One region of the Micromonospora sp. CMU55-4 genome, then DNA from elsewhere that is predicted to be linked to it. Evidence: riboswitches for the same ligand, from Rfam matches in the RefSeq annotation. Region 1 holds a riboswitch; the other holds the start of a gene.

Region 1 (3,812 bases):
CGCGTCCCCGGTGCTGTTCACCGCGATCCGGTGGGCCGGTGCGGCGTACCTGATCGTGCTGGGCCTGCGGGCGCTGCGCGGCACGGGCCGGCCCGGCGTCGCGGCGGACGGGGCGGACGGCGGCGGCGCCGGGCGGGCGTTCCGGCGCGGGCTGCTCACGAACCTGCTCAACCCGAAGATGATCCTGTTCAGCGTGGCGTTCCTGCCGCAGTTCGTCCGGCCCGACGCGGGCCCGGTGGCGGCACAGCTGGTGCTGCTCGGCGCGCTGTTCGTCGCGGTGCAGCTCACCGTGGACCTGGCTCTCGGCGTGGGCGCCGGGCGGTTCGCCCGCCGCTGGGGCGACAGCCGCTGGTCGCGGCGGGTCGACCGGCTCTGCGCTGTCGCCTTCGTCGCGCTCGGTGTCCGGCTGGCCGCCGGCTGACGCTTGCTCGACTCCAGCTCGCCGAGATGGCGGCATCAGGAGGGCTCCGACCCCGCCACCTCGGCGAGCTGGTGAGGATCACGCTCCGGCGCCCGGGGCGGGGCGGCGGGCCGCTCGCGGTCCAGGTGCAGGCGCAGCAGCACCCAGCCCAGCGACACACCGCCGATGAACACGTACGCGGGCTGCGTGCCGAACGTGTCCCAGCAGGTGTGCAGCGTGACGGCGGCGGCGAAGGTGAGCAGGAACGCCGCCAGTCTCCGGCCGCCGGGCGCGGCGGCGAACGTGAACAACGCGGCGGCGGTCAGCCCGGTCCAGGCCAGGTGCGCGGCGGGCGCGGTGAGACCGCGAACCAGCAGCGTCCGCTCGACGGCGCCGAGGTTGCCCTCCGACCCGACGAACGCGGCGAACGCGTACCCCATGGTCTCCAGCGCGGCGAACCCGGCGCCGGAGGCCACGCCGATCACCAGGCCCTGCGCCGGTGACCGGTGCCGCCGCCACAGCAGCAGGATGCCGGCCGGCACGATCAGCTTCGCGGTCTCCTCGGCCAGGCCGACGAGCGCCATCGGCAGGACGCCGAGGCGGTGCAGCGTGCCGTACTCCAGCCAGCCGGCGGCGACCACGCCGACCACGCCGCCGAGAAGCGCGGCGACGCCGACGACGGAGCCGGGGACCGGGCGGCGGGCCGGCCGCCCCTGGGCGAAGGCCAGGAACGTGGCGGGCGCGACGCACGCGCCGAGCACGATCAGCGCCGGTACGAACGTGACGGTGCCGGTGCCGGACAGTGTCTCCAGCACCAGCAGGTGAAGCCCGACGCCGACGAGCAGGACCGCCACCCACGCCCAGCGGCGTCCGGTATTCCCCATACGCCGAGTATCGCGCCCGGCGGCGAGCGCCGGCATCGGGGGTAGGCACTGTGGACAGTGAGATCCATGCGACACGCCCGACACGACATCTGGTGTTGCCCAACCGCCCCCACCGCCATATATGGTGGTGCCGCAGCTGGTTCGGCCGAGCCCTCCGGGGCGGGGCCGAGGCAAGAGGGAACCCGGTGGAAATCCGGGACTGCCCCGCAGCGGTGAGTGGGAACGACAGCCGTCAACAGCACTGGGCCACCGGCCTGGGAAGCGACGGCCGGTAGGCGACCGGCGACCCCGGTCGGGCCCGCGAGTCCGAAGACCTGCCAGCGCGCCGTGCGCCTCCGCGTACGGCGGCCGGAGGTCGCGCGGGACGACCGACGCCAGCAGCCGGGCCGGCCGCGCCGTGCCCGTTGGCGTCTCCCGCCGTCTCCAGACGGTGACAGCGAGGAGAGGTCATGACTGTCGTGCAGGAAAGCCCGCCGGCCACCGGCGGCGGGTCCGAGGCCCGCCGGCCGGCGATGCGGGTACGCAAACGGGACGGCGACACCGAGCCGGTGGACGTCGGCAAGATCGTCCGGGCGGTCGAACGCTGGGTCGCCGACCTGGACGAGGTGGACCCGCTGCGGGTGGCCACCAAGACGATCAGCGGGCTCTACGACGGGGCGACCACCGCCGAGCTGGACCGGCTGTCGATCCAGACCGCGGCGGAGCTGATCGGCGAGGAGCCGCAGTACTCGAAGCTGGCGGCAAGGCTGCTGGCCGCGTACGTGGACAAGGAGGTCCGCGGTCAGGGCGTGGCGAGCTTCAGCCAGTCGATCGCGTACGCGCACGGGCTGGGGCTGATCGGCGACGAGACGGCCGCATTCGTCGCCCGGCACGCCCGCAAGCTCGACGACGCCGTGGACCCGGACGGCGACAGGCGGTTCGAGTACTTCGGACTGCGTACCGTGGCCGACCGCTACCTGCTGCGGCACCCGCAGTCGCGGCTGGTGGTGGAGACGCCGCAGTACTGGCTGCTACGGGTGGCCTGCGGGCTGTCCCGCACCCCGGGCGAGGCGGTCGGCTTCTACCGGCTGATGTCCAGCCTGGCCTATCTGCCCAGCTCCCCCACGCTGTTCAACTCCGGCACCCGGCACACCCAGATGTCGTCGTGCTTCCTGGTCGACTCGCCGCGCGACGAGCTGGACTCGATCTACGAGCGCTACCACCAGGTGGCGAAGCTGTCGAAGTTCTCCGGCGGCATCGGCATCGCCTGGTCGCGGGTGCGCGGCCGGGGCGCGCTGATCCGGGGCACGAACGGCCGGTCCAACGGCATCGTGCCGTTCCTCAAGACGCTCGACGCCGGGGTGGCCGCGGTCAACCAGGGTGGCCGGCGCAAGGGCGCGGCCTGCGTCTACCTGGAGCCGTGGCACCCGGACGTGGAGGAGTTCCTGGAGCTGCGGGACAACACCGGCGAGGAGTCCCGGCGTACGCACAACCTCAACCTGGCCAACTGGATCCCGGACGAGTTCATGCGCCGGGTCGAGGCCGACGGCGAGTGGTCGCTCGTCGATCCGTCGGACGCCCCGGAGCTGCCCGACCTGTACGGGGAGGCGTTCGACGCCGCGTACCGGGCGGCGGAGAAGAACGCGGTCCGCACGGTACGGGCCCGGGACCTGTACGGGCGGATGATGCGCACGCTCGCGCAGACCGGCAACGGCTGGATGACGTTCAAGGACGCCGCGAACCGGCTGTCCAACCAGACCGGTGAGCCGGGCAACGTGATCCACCTGTCCAACCTGTGCACCGAGATCCTGGAGGTGAACGACGACGCCGAGACGGCGGTGTGCAACCTCGGCTCGGTGAACCTCGGCGCCCACGTCACCGCCGACGGGGTGGACTGGGAGCGGCTGCGCGCCACGGTCCGCACCGCTGTGGTGTTCCTCGACCGGGTGATCGACATCAACTACTACCCGGCCGAGCAGGCGGCGGCGTCGAACCCGCGCTGGCGGCCGGTCGGGCTCGGCCTGATGGGGTTGCAGGACGCGTTCTTCACGCTGCGCCTGCCGTTCGACTCCCCCGAGGCGAAGGAGCTGTCCACCCGCGTGCAGGAGGAGATCCTGCTGACCGCGCTGGAGACCTCCGCCGGGCTGGCCGAGCGGTTCGGGCCGCATCCGGCGTACCCGCAGACCCGGGCCGCGAAGGGTGACCTGCACCCGGACCTGTGGGGCGCGGAGCCGGCGCAGGCCGGACGGTGGGCGGCGCTGCGTGAGCGGATCGCCGCAGGCGGGCTGCGCAACTCGCTGCTGGTGGCGATCGCACCGACCGCCACCATCGCCTCCATCGCCGGCTGCTACGAGTGCGTCGAACCGCAGGTGTCCAACCTGTTCAAGCGCGAGACGATGTCCGGGGAGTTCCTCCAGGTCAACACGTACCTGGTGCGGGAGCTGAAGGCCCGCGGACTGTGGACGCCGCAGGTCCGCGACCGGATCAAGCGGGCCGAGGGCTCGGTGCAGGACATCACCGAGCTGCCCGCGCCGGTGCGGGAGCTGTTC
Region 2 (3,812 bases), on a different contig from region 1:
CCGGGCCGGTGAGCATGCCCTTGACCGGCCGGTCGGTCAGCGACTGCGCGTAGGTGGACCAGTTGACGGTCATCGGCGCCCTGCGTGCCACGTCGCCGTAGATGACGGGCGGACGCACGCATCGGGAGCCGTAGGACTGGACCCAGCCGTGTTCGGTGGCGGCGAACCCGTCCAGCTGCTCGCCGAAGTACTGGACCATGTCGTTTCGTTCCGGCTCGCCGTGCACGAGCACGTCCAGGCCCAGCCGCTCCTGGAGCCGGACGACGTGCTCGACCTCGGCGCGCATCCGCTGCGTGTAGGCGGCGTCGTCGAGACGCCCGGCCCGGTGCTCGGCACGCGCGCGGCGCAGCTCGTCGGTCTGCGGGAACGATCCGATGGTCGTGGTCGGGAGGGGCGGCAGGTTGAGCCGGGCCTGCTGTGCCGCCGCACGCTCCGGGTACGCGCCGCGCTGCCGATCCGTGGCGCGCAGCGCGGCGAGCCGGCCGCGTACGGTGTCGTCGCGCCAGGCGGCAGGGGTGGGCGGCAGCGGCTCGGGCAGGGACGTGGTGCCGTTGCGCAGCGCGCGGCCGAGCCGGACGACCTCATCGACCTTCTGCCGGGCGAAGGCGAGCCGCTGACGCAGCGCCGGGTCGAGAGCGGTCTCGGCGGACAGGTCCTCCGGCACGTGCAGCAGCGAGCACGAGGTGGACACGGCGACGTGGTCGGCGAGGGCGGTGACGGCGGCACCGGCCGCCACGGCGGCCCGCAGGTCGGTACGCCAGACGTTGCGGCCGTCGACGAGGCCGGCCACGATCGTCTTGCCGCGCAGTGGTCCCGCACCGGCCAGCCGCCGCAGGTTGCCGGGCCCGGCCACCAGATCCACGCCGACCGCTTCGACCGGCGTGTCGAGCAGGGCGGGCAGCGCGTCACCGAGCTCGCCGAAATAGGTGGCGACGAAGATCGCCGGCCGCTGTTCCACCGCGCCGAGCCGGGTGTACGCCTCCCGCAGCGCGTCGATCTCGGCGGCGCTCCGGTCGGCGACATAGGCGGGTTCGTCCAGCTGCACCCATCGCACGCCTGCCGCGGCGAGGGATCGCAGGATGCCGGCGTACACGTCGACCAGGTCGGTCAGCCGGTCGAACGGTTCGCCGCCGGCCTCGGTGGGCTTGGCCAGCAGCAGGAATGTGGCCGGCCCGACCAGCACCGGCCGGCTGTCGATTCCCAGCTCGCGGGCCTCGCGGTACTCGCGCAGCGCCTTGTCGGGATTCGCCGCGAAGGTGGTGTCGGAGCCGATCTCGGGAACCAGATAGTGGTAGTTGGTGTCGAACCACTTCGTCAGTTCGAGCGCCGGCTCGGCATCGACGCCCCGGGCCATGGCGAAATAGGTGCCGAGGTCGCCGAGGCCGAGACGGGCGAACCGGCGCGGGATCGCGCCGACGGCGACGGCCGTGTCCAGCACGTGGTCGTAGTAGGAGAACGTGTTGGACGGGATCGCGTCCAGGCGCGCGTCGCGCAGCGTCCGCCACACCTTCGCCCGTAGCGCGGCAGAGGTCGCCGCCAACTCCTCGGCGTCGATCCGGCCCGCCCAGTAGGCCTCGACGGCCCTCTTGAGTTGCCGGTTGCCCCCGATACGCGGATAGCCCAGCACGGTGCTCTGACCGAATGCGGTACTCATGGAGATCCCTTCCCTCGAAGCACACGAGGCCGATCGAGGCGGGGAGGGAAGGGGTACAGACGGCGTACCGGCTTCCGCACCGGCCGTCCCGAGCGACCGTCGGCGGCGCGCACCGGACGGTGCGCGCGGTGCGGGCAGGTCTTCGGACTCGCGGGCGCGACCGGATCCACCCGGTCACCTACTGGCCGTCGCTTCCCAGACCTCACGGTCCAGTGCTTCGATGACGGCTGTCGTTCCCACTCACCGCTGCGGGGCAGTCCCGGACTCACACCGGGTTCCCTCTTACGACGCCACACCCTTCACGGGCACGGCGAACCAGCACCGTTGTCCATCGTATGGGGCGGTGAGCCGACGTGGTCGGCGCGTCCGTCCTGCGGGACGGCGAGCCGTCGCGGCGGGTGGCGGGAGCGACTCGCGGTCGCCCCCGCCCCCCGTCGCAGGGCCGGTCAGCCCTTGCGCCACTTCTGGCCGGCCGTGCCCGTGCAGTCCCAGAGCTGGAGCCTCGCGCCGTCGTTGCCGTTCCGGTCCTTGATGTCGACGCACTTGTCGGCCTGAAGGTTGACCAGGTCCCCGGCGGCGTTCAGGGTGAACTGCTGGGCGCCGGTGCCGTTGCAGGTGTAGAGCTGCACCACCGCCCCGTTGGCGGTGGACCCGGCGTCGACGTCCATGCACTTGTTGTTCTGGCTCTTCAGCGCCGTGCCGCTGAACGTCCACTTCTGCGCGTTGGTGTTGTTGCAGTTCCACATCTGCAGCGGCGCGCGGTCGACGAAGTTGGAGCTCGGCACGTCGATGCACTTGTTGTTCCAGTTGCTGACCACGGGCACCCCGGTGGTCGGGTTGCCGCCCCCACCTCCGGTGAACGGGCTGAGGATCAGTCCGGCCGAACGGGGGTCGCCGTCGTGCACCAGTGACTCGAATCCGCCGACGTCGTCGAAGGCGAACGCGTACGCCCGGCCGTCGGTCATGTTGGCGTGGATCAGGCGGGCGTACTGGTTGGTGGGGTTGCTGCGGTAGAAGTCGGCGGCGTTCGTGCTGGGCTGGGTGTCGATGGTGCCGAGCGTGCCTCGGTTGAGGGCCGCGCAGAGCGTACGCGAGATCGGGCCGACCACCTGGTCGTTCGGCGCGGGCAGGTCGCCGTCGCATCCCCAGACGCTGGCCGAGGAGGGCCGGTTGAAGGAGGCGACCACCTGGCCGCTGCCGTTTGTGAAGGTCATGGTGTTGCCCGAGGTGCGGCCGTAGTACCGGATGGCCGGCTGGTCGGCGAAGGGCGCCACGGTCAGCGTCTTCGTGGTGTACGCGTTCCACGCGGAGGCGATGTAGGAGTCCAGGTAGGTGGTGCTCAGCAGGCCGGCCCCGGCCGCCTTCCCCGGGGCCAGGACGCGCAGCACGGTCCCGTCGGAGCGGGTGTGGACGGTGTTGGCCCAGCCCGGCTGCGCCCGGATGCCGTCGATGACCGCGTTGCGTCCGTTGGCCACCACGTCGCCGGTGCGCTTGGTGACGCCGTTGGCGCCGGTCACCGTGACCGCGTGCGGGATCGCGAACATGTCGACCTGGGAGCTGTTGAGCCACAGCCCGGAGTCGTTGTAGGTGAACTCGCTCCAGTCGAAGAGGATGTCGCGGTTCGCGTCACCGGCCGCCCAGGGCGCGGGCTGCACCAGTCCGTCCGGGGTGAGGAAGAACTTCAGCTTCTGCCCGAGGGCGAAGTAGGCCCGGCCGGAGAAGCCCCGGGGCAACTGGATCGTGGTGCTGCCGCCGTTGCCGGGGCCCGGTATGGAGACGTCCGGCGCGGGCGACGGCGGGATCTGCCCGCCGCTCCACGGCACGAAGGCGCCACCGGCGGTGACGTAGCCGAGCCGGCCGGAGGAGAGCTGGACGCCGATGACGTAGAGGTAGACCGGGTCGGTGCGACCGGTGGTGTTGGTGACGGTGACGGGTAGCAACGCGGGTCCGACCGCGTGGGCGGGCGTGGCGACGACGGTGCCCGCGAGCCCGGCGAGCAGTGCGGACGCGGCGGCGAGCAGCTTTCTTCGAAGACGCATGGCGACACCTCGCTGGAGACAGGGACGGGAGAGCGCTCTCTCAGCAGGGTCCAATTGTTAATTTTGTTTGTCAATAGGCGATCACCGATGGACGCCAGACCGTCACGGGCGGGGCACCC

The links. Region 1 has a riboswitch for cobalamin ahead of HA073_RS07595 (ribonucleoside-diphosphate reductase subunit alpha). Riboswitches for the same ligand answer to the same signal wherever they lie in the genome.
Region 2: it holds a riboswitch for cobalamin, as region 1 does, so the genes downstream of both, metE (5-methyltetrahydropteroyltriglutamate--homocysteine S-methyltransferase) here and HA073_RS07595 (ribonucleoside-diphosphate reductase subunit alpha) in region 1, are expected to answer to the same signal.

The regions. Positions count from the first base shown of each region.
Region 1 covers NZ_JAAOLH010000003.1:309,650-313,461, forward strand. Annotated here, with positions in the region: gene HA073_RS07585 (LysE family translocator) at 1-421, shown strand, start outside; gene HA073_RS07590 (PrsW family glutamic-type intramembrane protease) at 457-1,284, opposite strand; cobalamin riboswitch at 1,405-1,621, shown strand; gene HA073_RS07595 (ribonucleoside-diphosphate reductase subunit alpha) at 1,734-3,812, shown strand, end outside.
Region 2 covers NZ_JAAOLH010000004.1:138,606-142,417, reverse strand. Annotated here, with positions in the region: gene metE (5-methyltetrahydropteroyltriglutamate--homocysteine S-methyltransferase) at 1-1,654, opposite strand, end outside; cobalamin riboswitch at 1,770-1,989, opposite strand; gene HA073_RS09125 (beta-1,3-glucanase family protein) at 2,101-3,693, opposite strand; gene mgtA (magnesium-translocating P-type ATPase) at 3,796-3,812, opposite strand, start outside.